DNA from 2 places in the Stenotrophomonas sp. LC732 genome. Region 1 is predicted to be linked to the other one. Evidence: riboswitches for the same ligand, from Rfam matches in the RefSeq annotation. Region 1 holds a riboswitch; the other holds the start of a gene.
What was found. A riboswitch is a leader RNA that binds a small molecule or an ion and turns the genes downstream of it on or off. The one in region 1 is predicted to bind thiamine pyrophosphate.
Positions count from the first base shown of each region.

Region 1 (8,407 bases):
GTGGGCCCGCGCTTCACCTGGTAACAAACGCCTGTCGTTAGTGCGTGTTGTGCTGGCGTGTGACTCTCTCTCTCTCCCACACGCCAACCGAAGCCCGGCCTCGCGCCGGGCTTCACTTTTATGGGCCCCGTGGCGCCACAATGCGGCATGGGCGACCCTTCCTCTCTTGCAGGCACCGGCACGACCTACCAGGAACATCTGACGCCTGCGCCGCTGCGCGGCCACTTTGGCCAGCTGTGGCAGAGCCAGCTTCCTGCCGATGCCGATGGGCACATCACCGTATTGCCCGATGGCTGCGTGGATATCCTCTGGCGCGACGGTGCGCTGTTCGTCGTCGGCCCGGACCGTGTGGCCGCGCACCCGGCGCTGGCACCCGGTGCGCAGGTGCTGGGCGCACGCTTCCGCCCCGGCCAGGCATTGGCCGCGCTGGGCCTGCCTTTGGCCGGGATCATCGGCCAGGCCGTGCCACTGGCTGATCTGAAGGGCGCGTGGGCGAACAAGGCGGCGGCCTCCATCGGCGACACCGCGCCTGCACAGCGCCTGCAGCGAATGGCGCACTGACTGCAACAGCACATGGGTGCGGCCGCGCTCGATACGCCGGCGCAGCGCGCCCATGTCCTGTTCCAAGCGCTCGCCGCGGGTAATGCCACGCTGGATACGCTGGCGGCGCAGTTGGGCCTGAGCCCGCGCAGCCTGCGGCGTTTCAGCCAGTCGCAGTTCGGCTACGGCGCCAAGACGCTGGAGCGGATCCTGCGGCTGCAACGTTTCCTGCGCCAGAGTCGCGCGCTGCCACAGCATTCGTTGGCGATGCTGGCCGCTGATGCCGGCTATGCCGACCAGGCCCATCTCAGCCGCGAGGCGCGCGAGCTGACTGGCATGACCGCCAGCGAGCTGCGCCTGGAGTGGGGACAATGATGGCCGTTTTGTTCAAGACCGCCGTGCCGCGCTGACCGAAGCTGGGGTTCCAATCACGGAGCAACCTCATGAGCCACGAAGCTACCCACGAAGCCGAACGCCGCATCGACAACATCGAATTCAACGTCGCCGACATCGCCCGCAGCAAACGCTTCTACGGCGAGGTGTTCGGCTGGCAGTTCACCGACTATGGTCCGTCCTACACCGAGTTCGACGATGGCCGGCTGAAGGGCGGCTTCGTGTCTGACGCGCCGTTGCGTGCTCACGGAGGACCGCTGGTAATCCTGTACTGCGCGGACCTGGCCGACGCACAGCAGCGCGTGGTCGCCGCCGGTGGCGAAGTGGTGCAGGCGGTGTTCGCCTTCCCCGGGGGCCGCCGCTTCCACTTCCGCGATCTGGATGGCTACGAACTGGCGGTCTGGAGTGATGTGGACTGAGGTCTTCGTACCTTCGCCGGTGGACGGAACGAGAACCGCTCCGTCCCCGGTCAGGCGGTTCCGCTATGATCGCCCGCACATCGCCACACGCGATGCGTCCGCCTCAAGCCAGCAGGAACCGCCGTGAACTCCCAGCCCGCACCGATCACCGCCGTCAACCACACGCTCGACAACGAGCCGCAGCAGATCACTGCGCCGCTCACCCATTCGGCGGCGTTCCTGGTGCTGAAGGTGAAGGATGACGAGGCGTCGATCGCCAAGGCGCGCGAGGTGCTGGCCAGCACCGATGACCTGATCAAGAACACCGCCATCCGCGAGATCGAGCGCACCTTCACCTGCAACGTGGCCATCGGCCATCGCGTGTGGCAGCCGCTGGTAGGCTCCACGCCGCCACGCGAGCTGAAGCCGTTCCGCGAGATCAAGGGCGCGACCCACACCGCCGTGTCCACGCCCGGTGACCTGCTGTACCACATCCGCGCACGCACCATGGACCTGATCGTGGCGTTCGAGCGCAACCTGTTGATGGCCTTCGGTGACGCGGTGGAAACGGTCGATGATGTCGCCGGTTTCCGCTACTTCGATGGCCGCGACCTGCTCGACTTCGTCGATGGCACGGCCAATCCAGAAGGGCTGTCGTTGCCGGAAGCCACGATCGTGGGTGAGGAAGACCCGGAACATGCCGGCGGCAGTTACGTGGTGGTGCAGAAGTACCTGCACAACCTCGATGCCTGGCGCGCGCAGAAGACCGAGGCGCAGGAGGCGATCATCGGCCGTACCAAGCACGACAACATCGAGCTGGACGATGCGCCGGCCGATGCACAGAAATCGCACAAGACGCTGTGCACCATCGAGGACGCCGACGGCGAGCACGAGATCCTGCGTGACAACATGCCGTTCGCCAACCCGGGCCGCGGCGAGTACGGCACCTACTTCATCGGCTACACGCGCCGCCTGTGGGTGATCGAGAGGATGCTCGAGCGCATGTTCATCGGCAATCCCGCACCGCTGCACGACCGCATCCTCGATTTCTCCACCGCCACCACCGGCGTGACCTTCTTTGCGCCCTCGCGCAAGGTGCTGGCCGACCTGGGCGAGTGATCAACGCACGCGTATGCATCTGGAGGACGTATGTCTGTCTTGAGAGCCCCATTCCTGGCGGCATTGTTCATGGGCATCGCCGGCTGCTCGACAGCACCTGGTCTGCTTGAACAAACGCCCGAGTCATTTGGTTCTTCGAAATCGGTACAGCAGGTCACCGTCTGCCTGTCCCAGACGTGGACACAACGCAATAAGGTCGTGCGCGTGCTGCCCACTGAATCCGGGCAGCGCATTGTCATCGACAACCCTGTGAACCATGGGGTGATTGCCATTGTCGAGCTTGCCTCTGTCCCGGCTGGTACGTCTGCACGCTACTGGAAGGGTGCAGGTCTCACCGGCTGGACACGTGATGATCTGAAGGCCTGCCTGGACTGATCGAAGGCAATCCCTCGCAATCGGGCAAGCTCGACGCGCGGCGCCATCATGGCCCGCCATCTGCCTGTCATCTAGGGCGCCGACCATGGCGCGCTGGATGGGAGCGCAGGAGGCAGGTGATGGCCATGGCAGGGAACAGGACCGGTATGCGCCGCTGGTGGCGGCCTCTGGCTGCAGTATTCGGCGCGTTGGCACTGGGGAGTGCCGCAGTGTCCGCACAGGAAGCCCCTGCGCACTGGATGGCCTACGCCGCCTCCGTGGGAGGCCAGCTGCAGCAGCGCCTGCAGCAGGAGCACGATCCGCAGGCACAGCGCGTGCTGGAATGGCTGCAGGCACACGCTGACACGCCGACGCCGCTACCGGTGAGCGTGTGGATCGCGGCGGATGGCCGTATTTCGAAACTGGAATTCGACAGCCTGGGCGATGCCCAGGTCGACGCCGACCTGCGCGCGACGCTGCAGGCCGCGCCGTTGCAGGCGGCACCGCCGGCCGACATGCGCCAACCGCTGCGATTGGGCCTGTTGCTGGAGCCGAAGTAGATCCATGCCATGCGTGGATGTGGTGGGTAGATGCCGACCTTGGTCGGCAGGCGCGCCAACCCAGGTTGGCGACTACCGGTAGCCCGGCCACGCATGGCGTGGCTCTATCGCGTTGCCACCTGCGGTTCACGCGCGGCGGCGCTCCATGCGCGCAGCCCGAACACGGCCAGGCCGAGGAAGAACACGTACAGTGCCGCGGTCACGTGCAGCGACTTGAACAGGTACGCACCCACATAGACCACGTCCACCGCGATCCACACCCACCAGCAGGCCACGTGGCGGCGTGCCTGCCACCACTGGCCGACCAGGCTCAGCGCGGTCAGCATCGCGTCCAGCCAGGGCAGCGCGGCATCGGTGAAGGTGTGCATGGCCGCACCCAGCGCCACGCCACCGCACAGGCCGAAGGCCAGGTCGCGCAGCAGCGTGCCGCGTGCCAGTGGCACGATGCGGATGCTGCCCTCATCGGCGGCGTGCTGCCGCCAGTTGAGCCAGCCATAGACCAGGAAGCCACCGAAGGCGACCTGCAGCAGGGTGTCTGAGTACAGCTTGGCCTCGGCGAACACCAGGCCATACAGCGCCACCGACAGCAGGCCCACCGGCCATGCCGACAGCCGGCGCCTGGCCATCAGCCAGACGCCGAGGATGCTGCACAGCGCGGCGGTCCACTCGAGCATCACGCCGCTCACAGCGCGAACGTCACCGACAGGCGGGCCTGTCGCGGTGCACCGGGGAACAGGTAGTAGTCACCGCCGCTGCTGCCGGTATCGCGCCAGTAGAAGCGGTTGAATACGTTGTCCACCGACAGGTTCCAGGTCACCGCGCGTTCGTGCAGGCGATGCTGGAAGCGCAGGCCGGCATCGAACACCGAGTAGTCCGGCGCGCGCACGCCACCGTCGGCGCGTGCCACGTTGGCACCGGCATAGCGCCAGCCACCGGTCACGTCCAGGCCCTGCACGAACGGCAGCGCGTAGGCCATGTGCACGCTGGCGCGTACCTTCGGCACGTTCACCAGCTGATGGCCTTCATAGGCCGGCGTGCCGGTGTCGCGCGCGCGCGCCTGCAGCACGCTGGCGCTGGCCACGATCTGCAGTGCGTCGGTCAGCTGGCCGTTGGCGGTCAGCTCCAGGCCGGTGTGGGTCTGCGTGCCTTCCTCGACGAAGGTGTAGCCGACGTCGCTGCTGTCGGGCCTGGCGTACTGGTACGGCTGCGAGATGCGGAACACCGCCGCGCCCAAGGTCAGTGCTTCGACCGGCACGTACTTCACGCCCACTTCCAGCTGCCGCGACTGCACCGACGGCAGGAAAGTGTCGGCATTGCTGGTCCAGAACGGCGCTTCCTGGCCCAGCGAAATGCCGCGCACGTAGCTGGCATAGGCGTTGAGCTGATCGGTGGCCTTCCACACCACCGCGGTCTGCGGTAGGAACCGCGACAGGCGGCTGTGCCGCTGCGGAACGCCACGCTTGTCGTAGGCACGCTCGTCCAGGCGCACGAAGCGGCCACCGGCCAACCACTGCCAGTCATCGCCAAAGCTCATCCGGTCCAGCGCGAAGAACGCGGTCTGGCGGCTGTCCAGGCGTCGTGCGGAGGGGCCGGGCATCTTCGGCGACGGCTCGAACACGGGCACCTGCGGGTCGTGGATGTTGCTGGTGCCGACGTACTCGTTGACGCTCGGGCGCTTGTCCACGGTGCGGCGGAAGTAGTCGGCACCGAGGGTCAGCTGATGGCCGACGCTGCCGGTCTCGAAGCGGCCACGCAGCTCGGCACGGGCCTGCTGGTTGCGGCGGGTGTCGTCCGGGCTGCGGTAGTCGTAGACATCGTAGTCGCCGTTGGGCGCGAAGTAGTTGCCTGGCACGCTGCCATCGGCGCACTGCACGGCGTAGTAGCAGCCGTAGGCGAAGGCGACGTTGTCATCGATCACCGAGCGGCTGTGGCCGACCGAGACGCGCGACTGCCAGGCATCGTTGAAGTCGTAGGTATGCAGCGCGGTGATGTTGGTGCTGGCGATATCCACCGGGCGCTGCCACGGCTGGTAGCCGAGCAGGTGCTCGCGGTCGACACCGCGCGGCAGGTCACGCGCGCCCAGCAGCTGGTAGCCGGACACCGAGCGCTGCGAGCTGGTCTGGTAGTTGGCATCCACTTCCAGCTTGCCGCGCTCGCCGATCAGCCAGTCGGCGGCCAGCGAGTAGAAGTTGCGGCGGCCATCGGCGTGCGCGACGTAGGAATTGCTGGAGTCCCATGCGGCATTCAGGCGCAGGCCGAAACGCGGGGTGATCCAGTGGCCGACATCGACGGCGACGTAGCGTGAGCCTTCCGAATCGGTGCCGAGCGTGGCGGTGCGTACTTCAGCCGGGCGCTTGCCGATGTAGTTGATGATCCCGCCCGGCGCCATCACCCCTGCCGCCAGGCCGGCTTCACCCTTGAGGATCTCGACCGACTGCACGTTCTCCAGCGCCAGGCGTTGCTCGCCGGCGATGGACAGCCCGTTGAAGCGGTAGCCGGTGGCGGCGTCCAGCGCGAAGCCGCGGATGGCGATGTTCTGGTAGTAGCCCACAGGTGCATACGCATCACCCAGCGAGGCATCGTTGCTGGCCAGCTCGGACAGCGAACGTACCTGGCGACGTTCGAGATAGTCGCGCTCGAGCACGTTCACCGAAGCCGGCGTGTCCTTCCACGAACCGCCGCCGAAGGCATTCACGCGCGAGGTATCGGCCTTCGGCTTGCCGGCCTCCACGCGCACCGCCGCCAGTTCGGTCGGCGAGCGTTCGGCACCAGTGGCAGCCGCATCGGTGGTGGCCTCGGCCTCGCTGGCATGCAGCGGCAGCGCGGCGCAGAGGGCGAGTGAGAGCAGGGTGGGGCGCAGGCAGCGGTTCATTCGGTTCGTCTTCGGACAACAAGGGAGACGAAGCGACGGCGCGCAGGTGCACCGGCCCATGATGGGGGTGTGGCTGCGGCTCAAAGCTCCCTACGCCGGTGCAAACCGGATCAGGTTCCAAGGGACTCTCTCAGCCTGGCAGATCCAGGCACCCCCGCTTCAGGTGACCATTTCACTACAAATGGTACGGATTTGCGAGCGCCAGCCGGGGTCAGATCCCTTTCCTGCGGAAAGGGATCTGACCGCAACGCTGCGTCAACCGGATCACGCGACGGCGTGCAGGGCCTGCAGCAGTGCCCGTCCCGGCGCGCTGTGGAACCACGCCGGATGGCCCAGCATGAAGGGCTGCCAGGCCACGTCGGCATTCGCGGTTGAGCGGGTGACACCTTCGAAGTACTCCACTTCGGACAGTGCGAAGTCGAAATGGACCATTGGCAGCAGGTCGGCCAGCAGGTGCACGCGTGCCGCCGACAACGGCAGCACCTCGCGGTAGCCGTCGAGCAGGGCCAGCGCGATATCGATGCGCACTGCCTCCCTGCCGCGCTCCAGTTCCAGCCACGCCACTGCGTTGCGCTCGATCGCGGTGGCGAGGTCGAACAGCGCGCTGGTGGGCGACGCCAGGCCGAAATCCAGCACGGTGCTGACCTCGCCGTTGCGCCACAGCAGGTTGGAGACATGCCAGTCGTTGTGCGCCCACAGCCGGGGCTCGGCGCGCAGGCGCTCGGCCAGGCCGGCGTGCCACGGCAGCACGTCGCGCTGCAGCTGTGCTTCCCATGGAATGCGCGCGAGATAGCGTGCCAGCCCGGGACGTTCATCCAGTCCTGCCTTGATGGCGGCGATCGGATCGTCGGCACGGATCAGGTCGTCGCGCGCCACCAGCAGATGGGTGCTGCGCTGGGGCGCGTGGTAGCTGGCGGCGGCACGGTGCAGCTGTGCGAGCGTGCGCCCTGCTTCGCGGGCCTGCGCGACATCGGTCAACAGCGACCACGACACCGCGTCGCGATACAGGTCGTCGCCCACGCCGACATCGTGCAGTTCAAACGTCCATTCGCCGTGTTCGACCGCAGTGTGGCCATCGGTGGCCGGCAGCACCTGCACCACTGGCACGCCGGCGGCGGCGAGATGGGCGATGAAGTGGTGTTCTTCTTCCAGACAGGCCGCGCTGCGCACGCTGTGGTGGTGGCGCTTGATGAACACCGCGCCGCGCGTGTCGTCGACGATGGCGGCGGCAGACAGCGGCCGCGGGCTGTGCCAGCGCGGTTGGCTGTGCCCGCCCAGCTGCGGGTAACGCGTACTCAGCCACGCGATGTCCGCCGCGCTGATCGCTGGCCAGTCGGCAGCGACCTCGTCGTTGTTGAGGCCCTGCACGCGGTGGGAGGAAGACGTCATGCCACAGTCCGATCGGGAAAGTCACATCCAAGGCTGCGCATTCAACGCCATGCGCGTGTCCAACGCAAACGGGCGGGTCATCGACCCGCCCGTCTCCGCGTCATCGGTATGTCGGCGCTGCTTACCAGCCGCGATGGCGGCCGCGGTCGTGGTAGTAGCGGTTGTCGTAGTAGCGCTCACCCTGCCAGCGGCGGTCATCGCCACGGTCGTAGTAGCCACTGCGGTAGTAGCCACGGTCGTAACGGCGATCGTAGCGGTCGTCGTAACGGCGATTGTCGTAGTAACGGCGGTCGCGGCGGTCGGAGGTGGTCAGGTTGCCGATCGCGCCGCCGGCCACGGCACCGCCGACGGTGGCCGCAGGGTCGCCGTTGGACAGCAGGTTGCCGGCCACGCCACCGACCACGGCGCCGACCAGGGTGCGCTTGTCCTTCCTCGACATCGCGCTGGCATCGCTGACCACGGCGACACCGGCAACCAGTGCCAGGGCCATCGCCAGACCACGGAAGCTGAGTGTGGAAGTACTGAGCATGTTCGGTTCTCCTGTGAGGTGCATGCCACGCTGGGCAGGGAGGGCGCGGGGCGCCCCGGCTGCCGTGGAGACCACGCTGGCTGTAACGGCGCGCGATAAATCGCCCGCCACACGTGAGATAAACGGTGGGGCGCCCATGTTGCGCCCACGGGAATGAAATTGCACGGGGCGGAAACCGCCCCGTGCCCCGGCTGGACTACCAGGTCGTGTAGATCACCTCGCGCCGCAGCACCGCCTGCCGGCCGATCGTGTA
Region 1 covers NZ_CP199214.1:4,683,758-4,692,164, forward strand. The annotation lists gene ACT6SE_RS21965 (OmpO family porin) at 1-24, shown strand, start outside; partial or broken gene ACT6SE_RS21970 (helix-turn-helix domain-containing protein) at 148-915, shown strand; gene ACT6SE_RS21975 (VOC family protein) at 984-1,352, shown strand; gene ACT6SE_RS21980 (Dyp-type peroxidase) at 1,476-2,450, shown strand; gene ACT6SE_RS21985 (hypothetical protein) at 2,520-2,825, shown strand; gene ACT6SE_RS21990 (hypothetical protein) at 2,945-3,364, shown strand; gene pnuC (nicotinamide riboside transporter PnuC) at 3,469-4,038, opposite strand; gene ACT6SE_RS22000 (TonB-dependent receptor) at 4,047-6,236, opposite strand; TPP riboswitch at 6,307-6,402, opposite strand; gene ACT6SE_RS22005 (phosphotransferase enzyme family protein) at 6,501-7,625, opposite strand; gene ACT6SE_RS22010 (glycine zipper 2TM domain-containing protein) at 7,747-8,154, opposite strand; gene ACT6SE_RS22015 (DNA adenine methylase) at 8,351-8,407, opposite strand, start outside.

Region 2 (8,407 bases), 1.0 Mb from region 1:
GATGGCCCTTGGCCAGGTCGGCCGCATGCGCGGCGATGCGGTAGGCCATGATGCCGTCACGCACGTCCTGGCGATTGGGCAGGCCGAGGTGTTCCTTCGGCGTCACGTAGCAGAGCATCGCCGTGCCGAACCAACCGATCATCGCCGCACCGATCGCGCTGGTGATGTGGTCGTAGCCCGGCGCGATGTCGGTGGTCAGCGGCCCCAGCGTGTAGAACGGCGCTTCGCCGCATTCACGCAGCTGCTTGTCCATGTTCTCCTTGATCAGCTGCATCGGCACGTGGCCGGGGCCTTCGATCATGGTCTGCACATCATGCTTCCAGGCGATCTTGGTGAGCTCACCCAGCGTCTCCAGCTCACCGAACTGGGCCGCGTCGTTGGCATCGGCGATGCAGCCCGGGCGCAGGCCGTCACCCAGCGAGAAGGTCACGTCATAGGCCTTCATGATCTCGCAGATGTCTTCGAAGTGCGTGTAGAGGAAATTCTCCCTGTGGTGCGCCAGGCACCACTTGGCCATGATCGAACCACCACGGCTGACGATCCCGGTCACGCGCTTGGCGGTGAGCGGCACGTAGCGCAGCAGCACGCCGGCGTGGATGGTGAAGTAGTCCACGCCCTGCTCGGCCTGCTCGATCAGCGTGTCGCGGAAGATCTCCCAGGTGAGCGCTTCGGCGCGGCCGTCGACCTTCTCCAGCGCCTGGTAGATCGGCACGGTACCGATCGCCACCGGCGAGTTGCGGATGATCCACTCGCGGGTTTCGTGGATGTGCTTGCCGGTGGACAGGTCCATCACGGTGTCACCACCCCAGCGGATCGCCCACACCAGTTTCTCCACCTCTTCGGCAATGCCCGAGGACACCGCGCTGTTGCCGATGTTGGCGTTGATCTTGGTCAGGAAGTTGCGGCCGATGATCATCGGCTCGCTTTCCGGATGGTTGATGTTGTTGGGCAGCACCGCGCGGCCGCGCGCGATTTCATCGCGCACGAACTCCGGCGTGATGATCTTCTGGATCGAGGCGCCGAACGCCTCGCCCGGGTGCTGCTGCAGCAGGCCGGCATCGCGGATCGCGTCCAGCCGCTGGTTTTCGCGGATGGCGACGAATTCCATTTCCGGCGTGATGATGCCGCGGCGCGCATAGTGCATCTGGGTGACGTTCGCGCCTGCACGTGCACGGCGCGGCAGGCTGCGTGTGGGGAAGCGCACAGCATCGAGCTTCGGGTCGTGCTCGCGATCGCGGCCAAACGACGAACTCAGGCCGTCGAGCTGTTCGGTATCGCCGCGCTCCTCCACCCAGCCACGACGCAGCGCCGGCAGGCCCGCGGACAGATCGATACGCGCGTCCGGATCGGTGTACGGGCCCGACGTATCGTAGACCGTGACCGGTGCATTCTCCTCGCCGCCGAACAGCGTCGGCGTGCGGGTCAACGCGATCTCGCGCATCGGCACCTGCAGATCCGGACGCGAACCGGGTACGTGGATCTTGCGCGAGCCGGGAATGGGCCGGGTCACGGATTCGGAGAGTTGCTGGGCCTGTTGCTGCAGGGCGGAGAGCTGTGCGTTCATCGGGCATCGTCCAGGAAGGTCAGGGACGAAGCGGCGGCGCACTGCGACCGCGCACGGACGGTCCTTGGGCGGTGTCCGGGCACGGCTGCACTGCAAAGCTTCCCTACGCCGGTATGAGCCGGATCAGGTTCCAAGGGACTGTCTCAACCGTGGCCACATGGCCGCGGTACCCCCGCTTCTTGGCGTGCATTAGAGCATAGAGCGCCCGCTCCGGGAGTTGCCCCCGCCGTCAGTTCCGCTTTCCTGTGGAAAGCGGATCTGATCCGGATCGCTGTTCGTTAACAGAACCATGACGTCGCGTTCAGTAACGTGCACGTCCGTCGCCCTCCAGCGACCGATGCCTCCTTCGACGCCGACGCGGCCCCTGCCCGGTTCGCGCTGCATGCCGCCGGTCCTTCGCTGCAAGCTCTGCTCGCTCCCCTCAATCCCTTGATCGGAGAAGCTCCTTCATGGTGTTTCGCGTTTCCATCGCACTCGTTCTGCTGCTGGTGCTGCTTGCCGGTATTGCACCAGGCCCCTTCAATGCCGTGGTGCAGTCGATGCTGGCAGAAGTCATCCGCAGCGTCGGCTGGCTGTACCTGCTGGTGGTATTCCTGGCCCTGGTGTTCCTGATGTACCTGGCTTTCGGTCGCTTCGGCAACCTGCGCATCGGTGGCGAAGACGCCGAGCCCGAGTTCTCGCGAGCCAGCTGGATGTCGATGCTGTTCGCCGCCGGCATGGGCATCGGCCTGGTGTTCTGGGGCGCCGCCGAGCCCATTTCGCACTTCAGCAAGCCACCGGAAGGGCTTGCTCCGCAGAGCCTGGATGCGGCACGCGCCTCGATGCGCTATGCATTCTTCCACTGGGGCCTGCACCCGTGGGCCATCTATGCGCTGATCGGGCTGGCAATGGCCTGGTTCCAGTTCAACCGCAACGGCCGCGGCCTGGTCAGCGACATGCTGCAGCCGATCATCGGCCGCCACCATCGCGGCTGGATCGGTAGGGCGGTCAACATCGCTGCAGTGGTCGCCACCGCGATCGGTGTCGCGACTACGCTGGGCTTCGGCACCATCCAGATCGCCGCCGGCATCGAGCGCGTCTTCAGCGTGCAGGCTACCGTCGCCGTGCAGATGACCATCATTGCCGTCGCCTTCGTGCTGTATATGGCGTCCACCGCCAGTGGCGTGGAGCGAGGTGTGAAGTGGCTGTCCAACTTCAACCTGGCGTTGGCTGCCCTGCTGGCGGCCATCCTGCTGGTGCTGGGGCCGACCGGCTTCATCTTCGATACGTTCACCACCACGCTGGGCTCCTACCTCAACCAGCTGGTGACGATGAGCCTGCGCATGTCACCGTTCTCCGGCAGCACCTGGGTGGCGGACTGGACGATCTTCTACTGGGCCTGGTGGATCTCGTGGGCACCGTTCGTGGGGTCGTTCATCGCACGCATCTCGCGCGGCCGCAGCGTGCGCGAGTTCGTGATCGGCGTAGTGCTCGCGCCGACGCTGCTGGGCTTCTTCTGGTTCGCCGTATTCGGCGGCACCGCGCTGTGGGCACAGATCTTCGGCCATGCCGACCTGGTGCAGGCGCTGGGCAATGGCTACGAGACCGTGCTGTTCACGCTGTTCGACAGCATGCCGCTGCCGCTGCTGCTGTCGTGCATCGCACTGGTACTGCTGATGATCTTCTTCGTGACCTCGGCCGACTCGGCGGTACTGGTGCTGGCCAGCATGTCCACTGACGAAGCAGGCGATCCTCCGTTGAAGCGCAAGCTGGCCTGGGGCATTGCGGTGGCGTTGATCGCAGCGGCCTTGCTGCTGGCCGGTGGCCTGGATGCACTGCAGGGCATGATCACGATTGCGGCGTTGCCATTCGCGCTGCTGATGGTGCTGGTGATGGTGTCGCTGTACCGCGTGCTCGACCAGGAGTACACGCGTGAGCGGCGACAGGCGCAGCGCCAGCGGCACATGATCGATGCGTGGATCGCGCGCGAGATGGCGGCGCAGGAGGAGACCCAGGCCGAGGCCGCACGCGCGCACGATCAGGATTGAGTGTGTTTTGCAGCCTGCGGCTGCACCGCTTTTCCAGGCAAGGGCCAAGGTCAAATTCAAAGGCGGCTCCGGGTTGCTGCTGGTTGGGTGGGGCGGTGTGGGTGGGCAGGACACGCCGTGAACCCATCCTTGGGGGCTCGATGGCGCCATCCATGGCGCCAACGGTCCTGCCCACCCACACCGCCCCACGCCCGACAGATTTCCGGTGACGGTTGGTTTTCCACGCTTTGCGTGGAAGATGTGTATCGGAAAACAAGAAGGGGTCGGATCCGTTTTCCTGCGGAAAACGGATCCGACCCCAACCCAAAGCCCGCGGCTGTTGCCGTTGCCTTTGCTCTTGCTCTTCTTTTTCTTTTCCTGCGGTGACGGACACGGAAACTGTCCGTGGCCGGGCGGGTGGGTTGGCTGGGGGCGTGAGCCGCATGGATGCGGCGACCGAGCCTACAGGGACGTATTCACGGCGTCCCCCAGACAATCCACCCGCCCGGCCAAGCCAAGCATCGCTGAACCATCACCGCAGAGGGGGCTGCGCCCGGTGGCCGGGAAACCTCAATACCCCGCCGCCTGCCCATCCTTGCGACTCTCCGAAGCTCCGTAATAAACCCCGCTCTCGGGGTCGCGCATGATCGCCTGGTACCCGCCATAAGGCCCATCGGCGAACACGATGCGATGCCCCTTGCGCATCAGCGCACGCACCGTCTCGTACGGGAAGCCGGTTTCCAGATTCACTTCACCACCGTCGGTCATCGCCGTGGCCTGTCCGGTCGGTTCGGTCGAGCCCTCGTGCTGGATGCGCGGTGCGTCACCGGCTTCCTGCAGGTTCATGCCGAAATCCACCAGGTTCATCACAATCTGCGCGTGGCCCTGCGGCTGCATCGCGCCGCCCATCACGCCGAAGCTGGCGTACGGCTTGCCGCCCTTGGTGATGAACGCCGGGATGATCGTCTGGAACGGCCGCTTGCCCGGTGCATAGCCGTTGGGATGGTTCTTCTGCAGCACGAACATCTCGCCACGATCCTGCAGGATGAAGCCCAGTCCCGGCGGCGCCATGCCGCTGCCCATGCCGCGGTAGTTGGACTGGATCAACGACACCATCATGCCGTCGGCGTCGGCCACGGTCATGTAGATCGTGTCGCCTTCTTCCAGCTGCTTCGGCGTGCCCGGCTGCACTTCCTTCAGCGCCTTGTCCATCGAGATCAGTGCGCGGCGCTGCGCGGCGTATTCCTTGGAGATCAGCTTCTGCACCGGCGCCGGCTGGAAGGCCATGTCGGCATAGAAGCGCGCACGGTCGGCGAAGGCCAGCTTCTTCGCTTCAACGAACAGGTGCACGTGCTCGGGTGAACCGAACGGGATCTTCGAGAAATCGTAGCCTTCCAGCACGTTGAGGATCTGCAGGGCGGCGATGCCCTGGCTGTTCGGCGGCAGCTCCCACACGTCGTAGCCACGGTAGTTGCTGCTGACCGGTTCGACCCACTCACCATGGTGGTCGGCCATGTCCTGGTAGCTCAGGTAGCCACCATTGGCCTTGAAGTAGTCGCCGATGGTGTGGGCAATGGCGCCCTTGTAGAAGGCATCGCGTCCGCCGTCGGCAATCTGCTGCAGGGTGCTGGCCAGGTTCGGGTTCTTCCACATCTCGCCCTTGCGCGGGGCGTGGCCGTTGATCGTGAACTGCTCCTTGAAGCCCGGGTACTGCGACAGCTTGGGCACCGAGCGGTCCCAGTAGTAGGCGATCACCTCGGCGACGGGATGGCCCTCGCGCGCGTAGCGGATGGCCGGCGCCAGGTTGTCGGCCATCGGCTTGCGGCCGAAGCGGTCGTGCAGCGCGAACCAGCCGTCGACCGCGCCGGGCACGGAGACCGGCAGCGGGCCGGTAGCCGGGATGTCCTTCAGGCCACGTCGCTGGAACTCGGCCAGGGTCAGCGACTTCGGCGAGCGCCCCGAACCGTTGTAGCCGTAGAGCTTCTGCGTCTTCGGGTCCCAGACGATGGCGAACAGGTCGCCACCGATGCCGTTGCCGGTCGGCTCCATCAGGCCAAGCGCGGCGTTGGCGGCGATCGCCGCGTCCACCGCCGAGCCTCCCCCTTTCATCACGTCCAGTGCAATCTGGGTGGCCAGCGGCTGCGAGGTAGCGGCCATCGCATGCGGGGCGATCACCTCCGAACGGGTGGCAAAGGTGTGGCCGGTGATGCGGTCGGCGGCCGAAGACAGTGCGGGCACAGCGGCCAGTACAGCGGCGGCCAGCAGGGAACGGGCAAGGCGTCGGGACACGGTCGGGTTCCGATGGAAGGGTGGTCCCCCGATCTTCGCCGCTGCGGCCATCCTGGGGTATCGGGCAGAGGTCATGGACGTTGATCCTGGGGCGGGTGTGCAAGGTCCGCACCCAGCAAGGCGAGGATCCGCCGGATTCCGCGCAAAAACCGCCCTGAAAGGAGTGAATTCCGGTTCACCGAAACACTTTCAGCGGCAACCATCCTTGTGCCACAGGCGATTGCGCCGGATGCAACGGAAACCAACAAGAATTCCGTCGCGAGGGTTGACATCGCCAAAACGGCTGTGTTTCTCTCGATCACATGTTGCATCACAACACGCCACCGCGAACCCACAACGAAGCCGCCGACATCGGCGCCGGCTCGCTGCGTTCGATTCTTGTGCTCGTACTTATTACCCAACCAACAGGTGCGGGACGAGCCAGCGTGTAAGCAACGAATACACCGGAACTCTTCAAAAACCCGCACCCGCCCCGGTGCGGGTTTTTTCATTTCAGAACCTGGTTTCAGACGCAACCACCATGCACAACGCCCAACGCAAAACCCGGACCCACACCGCCGCCACGCCTCGTGGTGGCTGTGCCTGCGCGGCGCATGGTGCCTCCTCCACCGCTTTCCCCTGACCGGCCGGTACGTCACCTCGACGACCGGCCGTTCTTTTTTTCTTCCCACCGCAAGGAACCTCCCCCATGAGCACCAACGACCTGCCCCAGACCAAGATCGCCGTCATCGGCTACGGCAGCCAGGGCCGCGCCCACGCACTGAACCTGCGCGAATCCGGCTTCGACGTGGTGGTAGGCCTGCGTCCGGGCGGCCCGACCGAAGTCAAGGCACAGGCCGACGGCTTCACCGTGAAAGCACCGGCCGACGCGGTGAAGGATGCGGACCTGGTTGCCGTGCTGACCCCGGACATGGTGCAGAAGAAGCTCTACGACGACGTGCTGGCGCCGAACATGAAGCAGGGTGCGGTGCTGCTGTTCGCGCACGGCCTGAACGTGCACTTCGACATGATCAGGCCGCGCGACGACCTGGACGTGGTGCTGGTTGCGCCCAAGGGCCCGGGCGCGCTGGTGCGCCGCGAGTACGAGATCGGCCGTGGCGTGCCCTGCATCTGGGCGGTCTACCAGGACAAGAGCGGCAAGGCGGCCGAGTACGCACTGGCCTATGCGGCCGGCCTCGGCGGTGCACGCGCCAACCTGATCCAGACCACCTTCAAGGAAGAGACCGAGACCGACCTGTTCGGCGAGCAGGCGGTGCTGTGCGGCGGTGCCTCGGCGCTGGTGCAGGCCGGTTTCGAAACCCTGGTCGAAGCCGGCTACCAGCCGGAGATCGCCTACTACGAAGTGCTGCACGAACTGAAGCTGATCGTCGACCTGTTCTATGAAGGCGGTATCTCGCGCATGCTGGAATTCATCTCCGAGACCGCGCAGTACGGCGACTACGTCAGCGGCCCGCGGGTGATCGACGCCGGCACCAAGGCGCGCATGAAGGAAGTGCTGAAGGACATCCAGGACGGCACCTTCACCAAGAACTGGGTGGCCGAGTACGAAGCGGGCCTGCCGAACTACAACCGGTTCAAGCAGGCCGACCTGGAGCACCCGATCGAGAAGGTGGGCAAGGAACTGCGCGCCAAGATGGTCTGGTTGCAAGGACAGGCCGCGTAACCGCGCGGCCCTCCCCCACCCGCTTTGCAAGGTTCCCCCATGAACTCTTCCACACACCGCAGCGCGCCGCCCAACGGCGCGCGCTGGCTGACCCAGGCGCTGGAAGCCGAAGGCATCCGCACGCTGTTCGGCTATCCCGGCGGCACCATCATGCCGTTCTACGACGCGCTGGTGGATTCGTCGCTGAAGCACATCCTGGTCCGCCACGAGCAGGGTGCCGCACTGGCGGCGAATGGATTCGCCCGCGCCAGCGGCCAGGTCGGCGTCTGCGTGGCCACCTCCGGCCCGGGCGCCTCCAACCTGGTCACCGGCATTGCCGATGCGATGCTGGATTCGGTGCCGATGGTCTGCATCACCGGCCAGGTCGCCACGCCGCTGCTGGGTACTGACGCTTTCCAGGAACTGGATGTGTTCGGCCTGACCATGCCGATCGTCAAGCACAGCTGGCTGGTGCGCAGCGTCGACGACCTGCCGCGCGTGGTCGCCGATGCCTTCCGCGTCGCCCGCGAGGGCCGGCCCGGCCCGGTGCTGATCGACCTGCCCAAGGACGTGCAGCTGGCCGATGCCAGCCACCTGCCGGCGCACGTGCCGAGCAGCGTCGAGCCGCCACCTGCGCCGGCCGAAGCGGCCATCGCCGAAGCCATCGCCGCACTGGCGGCCGCCGAGAAGCCGGTGGTCTACGCCGGTGGCGGCATCGCGCTGGGCGATGCGGTGCAGGACCTGCGCGACTTCGTCGAAGCCAGCGCCATCCCCACCGTGATGACCCTGCGTGGCCTGGGCGCGCTGCCGGCCAGCCATCCGCAGTCACTGGGCATGCTGGGCATGCACGGTACCCGCGCGGCCAACATGGCGGTGCAGGAAAGCGACCTGCTGCTGGTGCTGGGT
Region 2 covers NZ_CP199214.1:3,678,593-3,686,999, forward strand. The annotation lists gene thiC (phosphomethylpyrimidine synthase ThiC) at 1-1,564, opposite strand, end outside; TPP riboswitch at 1,647-1,748, opposite strand; gene ACT6SE_RS17475 (BCCT family transporter) at 2,014-3,591, shown strand; gene ggt (gamma-glutamyltransferase) at 4,141-5,859, opposite strand; gene ilvC (ketol-acid reductoisomerase) at 6,548-7,522, shown strand; gene ilvG (acetolactate synthase 2 catalytic subunit) at 7,562-8,407, shown strand, end outside.
Region 2: it holds a riboswitch for thiamine pyrophosphate, as region 1 does, so the genes downstream of both, thiC (phosphomethylpyrimidine synthase ThiC) here and ACT6SE_RS22000 (TonB-dependent receptor) in region 1, are expected to answer to the same signal.